Regions from separate parts of the Pseudoduganella rhizocola genome, predicted to be linked through region 2. Evidence: predicted binding sites of a transcription regulator. Region 2 holds the regulator's gene; each other region holds the start of a gene.
The links. The regulator LexA, encoded in region 2, represses DNA repair genes until DNA is damaged. The targets are predictions, from matches to a motif close to ACTGTATNNNNATACAGT.
Positions count from the first base shown of each region.

Region 1: the regulator LexA is predicted to act here: its motif matches at 1,201-1,218, upstream of ACJRPG_RS17520 (putative DNA modification/repair radical SAM protein).
Region 3: the regulator LexA is predicted to act here: its motif matches at 1,974-1,991, upstream of ACJRPG_RS13250 (PA0069 family radical SAM protein).

Region 1 covers NZ_JBJQIK030000008.1:33,147-36,371, reverse strand. The annotation lists gene ACJRPG_RS17530 (hypothetical protein) at 1-223, opposite strand, end outside; gene xth (exodeoxyribonuclease III) at 335-1,111, opposite strand; gene ACJRPG_RS17520 (putative DNA modification/repair radical SAM protein) at 1,232-2,461, shown strand; gene ACJRPG_RS17515 (UdgX family uracil-DNA binding protein) at 2,458-3,225, shown strand, end outside.
Region 2 covers NZ_JBJQIK030000002.1:67,118-70,342, reverse strand. The annotation lists gene rplI (50S ribosomal protein L9) at 1-18, opposite strand, end outside; gene rpsR (30S ribosomal protein S18) at 49-339, opposite strand; gene priB (primosomal replication protein N) at 341-661, opposite strand; gene rpsF (30S ribosomal protein S6) at 681-1,064, opposite strand; gene lexA (transcriptional repressor LexA) at 1,288-1,929, shown strand; gene ACJRPG_RS03880 (glutathione S-transferase family protein) at 1,929-2,555, shown strand; gene ACJRPG_RS03875 (hypothetical protein) at 2,562-2,999, opposite strand; gene ACJRPG_RS03870 (cystathionine gamma-synthase family protein) at 3,082-3,225, opposite strand, start outside.
Region 3 covers NZ_JBJQIK030000005.1:69,713-72,937, forward strand. The annotation lists gene ACJRPG_RS13235 (DUF2760 domain-containing protein) at 1-119, opposite strand, end outside; gene ACJRPG_RS13240 (sterol desaturase family protein) at 225-1,034, opposite strand; gene ACJRPG_RS13245 (PEP-CTERM sorting domain-containing protein) at 1,057-1,788, opposite strand; gene ACJRPG_RS13250 (PA0069 family radical SAM protein) at 2,005-3,153, shown strand; gene ACJRPG_RS13255 (hypothetical protein) at 3,173-3,225, shown strand, end outside.

The DNA.
Region 1 (3,225 bases), on a different contig from region 2:
TGGCTGCGGCAATCGGGTAGAAGTCGCTGCGCGGCGAGTCCTTGTTCTCGCGGTATTCGAAGGCGGAACAGTGCGACAGGTCCACGCGGAAGCCGCTGCCGTCGTTGGGAAACTGCTGCCGCAGGTAGGACAGCGAAATCTCGATAGAGATCGTTCCCGGTACGTTCCCTGTAATGGACTCGACCCGGCCATTCTGGAGAATGTCCCACAACTCAGCTTTCATGCTTCCATCCCTGATTATTCTTTATGCGCGGCGCTTGGGAGTATGCAATGAACCAGGCGTTTTCACCAGACGGCGCGGGATGGAAATTGTGTAAATATTTGAAAGCGCGGCTCAAGGCCAATCGAGCTCGATCCAGGTCGGCGCGTGGTCGCTTGGCTTCTCCCTGCCGCGCACATCGCGGTCGACGCCGGCGGCCCGGAGCTTCGGCGCAATGGCTGGGCTGAGCAGCAGATGGTCGATGCGCAGCCCGGCATCGCGGCCGTAGGCGTTGCGGAAGTAGTCCCAGAAGGTGTAAATCTTCTCGCCCGGATGCATGGTGCGCAGCGCATCGGTCCAGCCTTGGGCCACCAGGCGGTGGAAGGCTTCGCGCGTCTCCGGGCGGAACAGGGCGTCGTCCACCCAGCGTTCCGGCTTGTACACATCGAGCTCGGTGGGCATCACGTTGTAGTCGCCCGCCATCACCACCGGCGCGCCGCTGGCAATCAGCTCCTGGCCGCGCAGGATCAGGCGTTCGAACCATTTGAGCTTGTAGTCGAACTTGGGACCGGGCGCCGGATTCCCGTTCGGCAGGTACAGGCAGCAAACCACCACACCGTTCACCACCGCCTCGATATAGCGGCTCTGCAGGTCTTCCGGATCGCCCGCCAGGCCGCGTCCCACTTCCTGCGGTTCCACGCCGCGCGCCAGTATCGCCACGCCGTTCCAGCTTTTCTGGCCGTGCCAGATCGGGTAATAGCCGGCGTCGCGGATGGCCTGCTCGGGGAATTTCTCCTGCGGCGCTTTCAGCTCCTGCAGGCAGGCCACGTCGGGCTGTTTTTCTTCCAGCCATTGGAGAAGTGCGGGCAGGCGGCTGGAAATGCCGTTGACGTTGAAGGTGGCGATCAGCATGGGGTCTCGCTATGTTGAAGTTTTCGCTATTGTGCCCTGAGCGCGACACGTTTGCTGCACGGCTGCCTGTCGTGGACAAATTACGATATACTGTGTATTCATACAGTATCGCGTGCAGCAATGGAGACAATCGACAAGCTGGAAATACTGGCGGATGCCGCCAAGTACGATGCTTCCTGCGCCAGCAGCGGCGCACCGAAACGCTCGTCGGAAGGCAAGGATGGCCTGGGCGCCAGCACCGGCATGGGCATCTGCCACAGCTACACGCCGGACGGCCGCTGCGTTTCGCTGCTGAAGATCCTGCTCACCAATTTCTGCATCTACGATTGCCAGTACTGCGTGAACCGCCGCACCTCCAACGTGCCGCGCGCCCGCTTCACGGTGCAGGAAGTAGTGAAGCTCACCATCGATTTCTACCTGCGCAATTACATCGATGGCCTCTTCCTCAGCTCCGGCATCATTCAGTCGGCTGACTACACGATGGAACAGCTGGTCGCCATCGCACGCGAGCTGCGCGAAGTGCACCAGTTCCGCGGCTACATTCACCTCAAGACGATTCCGGATGCCGACCCGGCCCTGATCGATGCGGCCGGCCGCTATGCCGACCGCCTGAGCGTGAACATCGAACTGCCAACGCAGAACAGCATCGAGCGCCTGGCGCCGGAAAAGAGCGTGCACACCATCAAGCTCGCGATGGGCAATATCCGCCTGAAGCTGGACGAGAAGGAGGCGGAACCGAAAGCGCCTGCCTTCGCGCCTGCTGGCCAGAGCACGCAGATGATCGTGGGCGCGGATGCCAGCGACGACCAGCGCATCCTCAGCACGGCCGAAACGCTGTATGGCAGCTACAAGCTGAAGCGCGTGTACTACTCGGCCTTCAGCCCCATTCCGCAAAGCCCGAAAAGCGTGCCGCTGGCGCCGCCACCCATGCTGCGCGAGCACCGCCTGTACCAGGCAGACTTCCTGCTGCGCAGTTACGGCTTCCAGGTCAGGGAGCTGCTGCCTGCATCGGGCAACCTCGCGCTGGATATCGACCCCAAGCTGGCCTGGGCGCTGGCGCACCGCGAGCACTTCCCGATGGACCTGAACCGCGCCGATGTAAGCATGATTGCGCGCGTGCCCGGCATCGGCCTGCGCAATGCCGCTCGCATTGTGGAGCTGCGCCGCATGCGGCAAGTACGCTATGCGGATCTGTCGCGCATGCGCTGCAGCATGAAGAAAATCGCACCCTTCATCGTCACGGCCGACTATTCGCCGGCGCGCGATACTACGCCATCCGAAACGCTGCGCCGCGCCATGGCTGACGTGCCGGAACAGATGCCCTTGTGGCCCGAGCTGCAGGCCGCATGAGCGCGGTGCTCGTCCGTTCCTTCGACGAGTGGCGCGCTGCAGCGCGCAGCCTGATCGTGCGCCGCGTGCCGCCTGAATCCGTACAATGGATTTCAGAGGAAGGCGGCGACCTGCTGAGCGGAGCCGCGGACGAATTGCCGCTGGCCCAGCCAGCTGCCGCGCCCCGCGTTCCGCGCAGGCTGATGGACATGCTGGAGAGCGCCGCCTGCTACCGCGCTGGCGACCGCTGGGCCTTCCTGTACCGCGTGCTGTGGCGCTGGCACCATGGCGAACAGGAGATTCTTTCGATGGCCGATGAAGATGGCGGACGCCTGCAGCAGATGGTGAAAGCCGTGCACCACGAAATCCACGATATGCATGCCTACCTGCGCTTCCGTGAACGGCCCGAAGCCGAAGGCGCGCCGCGTTTCGTGGCCTGGTTCGAGCCTGCACACGATGTGCTGCCGCAAGTGGCCCAGCATTTTGCGCAACGCATGGGCCGCATCAGCTGGATGATCGCCACGCCCGAAGCCTCGGTGCTGTGGGACGGCGCCACCATGCACAGCACCGGACCGCTGATGCGCAGCGCCGCCGATATCGACGATGCGGGCGAAAAGCTCTGGCTCACCTACTACCGCAGCATCTTCAATCCCGCCCGCCTGAATGCGGACATCATGCACGGCCATATCCGCTCGCGCTTCTGGAAAAACCTGCCGGAAGCCGCCGTGGTGCCGCAGATGGTGTCGCAGGCCGCGGCAGGCGCGCGCAAGGTGGGCCAGCTTGAT
Region 2 (3,225 bases):
CAACAGAATGATTTGCATAGTGTTCTCCAGGATTGATCAGCGGCGCGATTAAGCGTGGTGCAGATCGGTGTAAGGCAGCAGGGCCAGATAGCGGGCGCGCTTGATCGCGGTGTCAACCTGGCGCTGGTAGTGCGCCTTGGTGCCGGTCAGGCGGGCCGGCATGATCTTGCCGTTTTCCTGGACGAAGTCCTTCAGGGTGTCCACGTCTTTGTAGTCCACCTGTTCCACGCCGGCGGCGGTGAAGCGGCAGAACTTCTTGCGCTTGAACAGAGGGTTTTGCTGTTTGCGCTTCTCTTTCAGCTTGAGCTTGTTTTTGTCGAACTTTTTACCGAATGCCATTTTAGGCTCCTGTATCTAAATGTGCGCTGCTCTGGGCAGCACGGAAATCAATGATGTGAAATACCAGGCTTTTGCTATTGCGGTTCTTCTTCGCCAGGAAACCGCTGAACTCATACACGCCACCGAGGGCTGCCTGGTTGAACCGTCCGGAGATTTCGCCTGCCGCAACGGCGGCGATCTCGAATTCGGTCAAGCGGGCGATGCCTGCCTCCATCTGCTGCGAACTGTGCTGCAATACTGCATTCACAATCGGCATGCCGGCCGGGGTGTAGCGCAGGGCGTCCCGTTCGGTGATGAGGGCGGTGAACTGAAGCTGGTTCAGGTCCGTTCCTGATTAAGACTTAGGCCGCGGCAGGGGCAGCTGCTGGTGCTTCGGCGCGGTGGCTCTTGGCCGCATCTTCACGCTGGACCGACTTCATCATCGGCGAAGGAGCGGTTTCCGCTTTCTTCATCTTGACGGTCAGGTGACGCAGCACGGCATCATTGAATTTGAACGCGGTTTCCAGTTCGACCAGAGTTTCGTTGTCGCACTCGATGTTCATGCAGATGTAGTGTGCTTTCGCCAGTTTCTGGATCGAGTACGCCATTTGACGGCGGCCCCAATCTTCCACGCGGTGCACGTTACCGCCGCGCGAGGTCACGCTGGCCTTGTAACGTTCGATCATCGCGGGCACTTGCTCGCTCTGGTCCGGATGGACGATAAATACGATTTCATAGTGACGCATGCAAACTCCCTTAAGGACTGTGAAAATAGCCCACCCCGGCGTCAAGACGAGTGTGGGAAGAGGTAAGCCCGCAAGCATAGCAGCTTTTCGCCCCGATTGGAAGAGCGGGACCGGCTGACACCACGGTGCCTGACCCCAGGGTGTCAGCTTTCCCCATAAAAAGCTTGCAATATCCGACACACTGTACAAAAATACAGTCTGTCGATATTCACAGTGGCCACCCATGATCAAACTGACTGCAAGGCAGGAAGAAATCCTCAATCTCATCAAGGATGCGATCGAGAACACCGGCTTCCCGCCGACCCGCGCCGAGATTGCGGCCGAGCTGGGCTTCAAGTCGGCCAATGCCGCCGAGGAGCACCTGAAAGCGCTGGCGCGCAAGGGCGCCATCGAAATCACCGCCGGCACTTCGCGCGGCATCCGCCTGCTGGGTTCGTTTGCCGAGTCCAGCGCGCCGATGCCGCACGTCCCGGCCCCGGTCCTGATGAGCCTGCCACTGATCGGCCGCGTGGCGGCCGGCTCGCCCATCCTGGCCCAGGAAAACCTGGAAACCAGCTACAGCGTCGACCCCAAGCTGTTCAGCAGCAAGCCGGACTACCTGCTCAAGGTGCGCGGCGAGTCGATGCGGGACATCGGCATCATGGACGGCGACCTGCTGGCCGTGAAGAAGGTGGACAGCGCCAAGAACGGCCAGATCGTGGTGGCCCGCCTCGGCAACGAAGTCACCGTCAAGCGCTACCGGCGCAACGGCGCCACCATCGAGCTGCTGCCGGAGAATTCCGACTTCAAGACCATCACCGTGCAGCCGGAGGACGAATTCGCCCTGGAAGGCCTGGCGGTAGGGCTGTTGCGCAGCTGGCACTGATGGCGATCCAGCTCTACGGCAGCTGCGAGTCCGGCCACAGCTACAAAGTCCAGCTGATGCTGAATGTGGCCGGCGTGCCGCACAGCTACGAGGAAATCGACCTGCGCCTGGCGCGGGCCGACCGTCCGGAACCCTTCCGCAGCCTGGCGCGCTACGGCGAGGTGCCGCTGCTGGTGCATGACGGCAAGCCCTACGTGCAGTCCAACGCCATCCTGCTGCACCTGGCGCAGCACCTGCGAGCTTACGGCGGCGAAACGGCGGAGCGCCTGGAGCGCGTGCGCGAATGGCTGTTCTGGGAAGCGAACCGGGTCGGCATGTCGATGGCCCACCTGCGCTATGGGCAGAAGTTCGACGACGAGGGCGCCTATGCGGGCACGGTGCTGCCCTGGTTCCGGCGCCGCTTCGACGCCGACATGCTCAGGCTGGAAGAGGAATTCGCCGACGGCCGCGCCTTCCTGCTGGACGACGCGCCCAGCGCGGCCGACTTCTCGCTGTGCGGCTATATGTACTGGCCGGAACAGGCCAAGGTGGACTACCCGGCGCGGGTGCAGGCCTGGCTGGACCGCATCGCGGCCCTGCCCGGCTGGCGCCACCCCTACCGCATGCCGGGCGCCGATCCCTGGTAAGCCGCCCTAGTGGCGCGCGCCATAATAGGTGCCGCGGCTCTCGGCCGCCGTCATCGAGACGCGGCGCGCATGGGCGTTCCAGTCGGAGGCAAATGCCGCAGCGCGGGCGGCCGCCAGCGCGCGCGACTGCCCGATCCAGCGGGCCCGCTGCAGCTGCGCCTCGGCAGCGGCGTCTTCGGCCTCCTGCACCAGCTTCAGGTAGGTGTCCTGCCCCAAGGCCTCATTGCTGTCGAACTCCGCATTCAGGCGCTCAGCATAGCGGTTATAGCAAGCCTGCCAGTTGCGGTACTCCTGCTCCGTGCGCTGGGCGGCGGCCTCGTTCGAGACCGCCACGAATGCCGGCAGCTTGCAGCCGGACTGGCTATACGCGAGGTGATCGAAGGAAGTAGCGGCGGAAGCACTGCCCGCCATGGCAGCCAGGATGATTGCAGCGATGCGTTTCATTGCAGACCTCTTCGGACGGTGGGAAAGTGTAGAAAATCACTATACCCCCGCCGTCCGGCGAGCGCAATTTGCTTGCATGCTGCTAGGCTTCAGGCAGCGCGGCGCGGAAATCGTCCAGCAGGTCGGCCGTGTCCTCGATGCCGACCGAGACCCGGATCAGCGATTCGGCAATGCCCATCGAAGCGCGGCGCTCGGCGCCCATCTCGTAGAAGATGGTGTGCGCCAC
Region 3 (3,225 bases), on a different contig from region 2:
GCCGGCGTAGGCGCTACTGCGGGCTGGTTCAGGCGCGCGGCAAATTCAGCGTCGCCAATAACCTTGAAGGCAAGGGAAATCCTGCTCCAGAAAGATGGGAGAGTAGTCGTGTCGTTCATTTTATTGCTCTTTGATGTGGGGATAATCAGCCGATGCTGTCGAACTGCATCGGGATCGGAATCCTGGGAAGTGCGCATCATACCAGCTAGCGCTGGAACGGGGCGCTAGCGGGAGGGCGGCGGCAGGAGGGGATCGAGCAGCTGGCCGGCCAGCGATGGCGGCTGCGGTGTGTCGCTGCCGTATTCCTCCGGCCAGTGGCGCGGCAGGTAGTGGCTGCCGAACACGCGGTCGAGGACGGGCAGCGTGGCGGCGTAGTTGTGGTTGATGTGGTCGTAGCGGCTGTGGTGCCAGTGATGAAACGCCGGCGTCGTCAGCAGCCATTCCAGTGGGCCCAGGCGCCAGCGCAGGTTGGCGTGGATGAAAAAGCCCCACACCGTGCCGAGCACCAGCAGCAGCGCCGGTGCGCTGCTTCCAGCGGCGTTGGGAGCGGCGAGGCCAAGCAGGTGGAGCGGGACCAGGCCGAACAGGCGCGTGACCACCATGTCCACCGGATGCGTGCGCGTGTTGGACAGGAAGTGCAGGTGTCCGGTGCTATGGTGCAGCGCATGGAAGCGCCACAGCCATGGCAGTTCGTGGCTGAGACGGTGGCCCCAGTAAAAGCCGGTTTCGGCCACCAGGAAGGCCAGCGCCAGGCGAAGCAGCGGCGGCAGTTCCGCGATTGCCGTGGCCAGCGCGCCAGGCACCAGATGCTGTGCGGCGACGGCGAGCATGGCCATCGGCACACTGAGCAGGAGGGCGGGCGCAAGGCTGCTGATCACGTAATAGGCGATGTCCTGCAGCAGCTCCTTGCGCGGCCGCGGTGCGTGGCGCGCGCCGAACCAGCGTTCAAGGGGAACGAAGATTATCGTCAGCAGCACCAGCCACACGGACAGGCGCAGCACGTCGCTCAGGAATGCGCTGAGGGAGGCCGGCATGAATTGCTGCTGCAGGAGGTGCTCAGGCGCGGTATGCGCGGCGGCGGAGGAATGCAAGCAGGAAGACACCGCCCGCCATCATGCCCCAGCTTGCCGGTTCCGGAACCGCCGATGTCAGCGACACGCTGTCCAGCAGCAGGAAGGGCGGTGCGCCCGGCGCCGCGTTCTTCGCCAGGAAGGACAGCGCCTGGCTGGCGCTGGTGGCGGTGAAGGTCATGGTGGCGGTTTTCCAGCCGCTGAAGCCACCGTCCGCAATGCTCAGCAGGCTGGAGTTCAGCGTGGTGTTGCCGAAGACAACCTGCCAGTAGTTGTCATTGTTCGCGCCTTCGAAGCCGGTTTGCTGCGCCAATGCGTACTCGAAGGTGAGCTTGTACGAGCCGCCCACTTCCAGGCCATTGATGGTCTGGGAGAGCGTGCCGGGATGGTAGTCGGGGTCGGAAGCAAAGATATTGCCGCCGTTGTGGGAAGCGGTGAAGCCGTTGTTTTCGCCGCGCAGCCAGATCGCCGAATCCCAGGTGGTAACGATGCTGCTGTCCAGCACGAAGTTGTAGCCGCCGTCGCGGCCGTTGCTGCTGGTCCAGCCTTCCAGCGTGGTGCGGTCAGCGGCGCCCGTAGCGCTCGAGGACAGCTGCTTGTTGTTGCCGTTGGTGGTGGCCTCGAAACTGCCATTGCTGACGAGGTTGCCGGAGGCGTGTGCGGCGCCTGTCCCAAGGACCAGCGCTGACAGGGTGAGCAGAACAGATTTGATGCGCATGGCGCAAACTCCAATAGTCGACAGGAAATGATTGTGTTACTGCCGGCAATGGTTTGGGCCGAAGGACCTGCATTGTAGCGAAGACAGCTGCCGGTCACAATATATTGATAACAATTGGTATTGATAAGAAGAAACTTCGTGGCCTGCGGAATACGCTTGCAGTGCGGATGGAGTGGATCTAAAATACTGTATAAACATACAGTATCAGGGGTTTTCATGCAGGACAATGATTTCGAAGGGCAGGTGATGCTGCCGCCCAAACCGCTCACCGCGCAGAAGGGGCGCGGCGCGGTCACGAACCTGCAGGGCCGCTACGAGGTGCACGGGCGCGAGGAGTTCGACGACGGCTGGGAGCATGAGGAAGATGCGCCGCGCGTGTGGCGCACCCATGTCACGGAGGAGATGGCGCGCACCATCCTGAGCCGCAACCAGTCGCCGGACATTCCTTTCGGCATATCGCTGAATCCCTACCGCGGCTGCGAGCACGGCTGCATCTACTGTTTTGCGCGGCCTACGCACAGCTATCTCGGCCTGTCGCCCGGCCTGGACTTCGAGAGCAAGCTGTACGCGAAGGTCAATGCGCCGCAGCTGCTGCGCGCCGAGCTGGCGAAGGCAAGCTATGAGCCGTCGCCCATCGCGCTGGGCGTGAATACGGATGCCTACCAGCCCTGCGAGCGTGACTACAAGCTCACGCGGCGCGTGCTGGAAGTGCTGCAGGAATGCGACCACCCGGTCGGCCTGATCACGAAGTCTTCGCTGATCGAACGCGATATCGACATCCTGGCGCCGATGGCGGCGCGCAACCTGGCCGCCGCCGCCATCACGCTCACCACGCTGGACCCTGCCATTGCGCGCACGCTTGAGCCGCGCGCCGCGGCGCCCTCGCGCCGCCTGCGCACCATCCGCACGCTGACGGAAGCGGGCATTCCGGTCAGCGTCAGCGTGGCGCCGATTATTCCCTTTGTGACCGAGCCGGATATCGAAAAGGTGATCGACGCCGCCTTCGAGGCGGGCGCGGTCAATGTCAGCTATGTTGTGCTGCGCCTGCCTTGGGAGGTGGCACCCCTGTTCAAGGACTGGCTGGAAGCGCACTTCCCCGACCGCGCGGCGCGCGTGATGAACCGCGTGCGCGATATGCGCGGCGGGAAGGACTACGACGCCACCTTCGGCAAACGCATGCACGGCGAGGGCGTGTGGGCGGACCTCATCAAGCAGCGTGTGGAGAAAGCGGTTGCGCGCCGCCTCACCATGAGCCGCGGCATGCGTTTCAAATACCTGGACTGCACGGCCTTCAAGCGCCCCGTGGTGGCGCCCGCACGCGCCGCCAAGGTCAAGGCGGCATCGAACCAGCTCGACCTGTTCTGAGCGGCAGGCTCGCACCACAATGGGCACGGTGGCGGCCAAGCACCTCGAGGCGCTGAGCCACTGCCTGCTGCC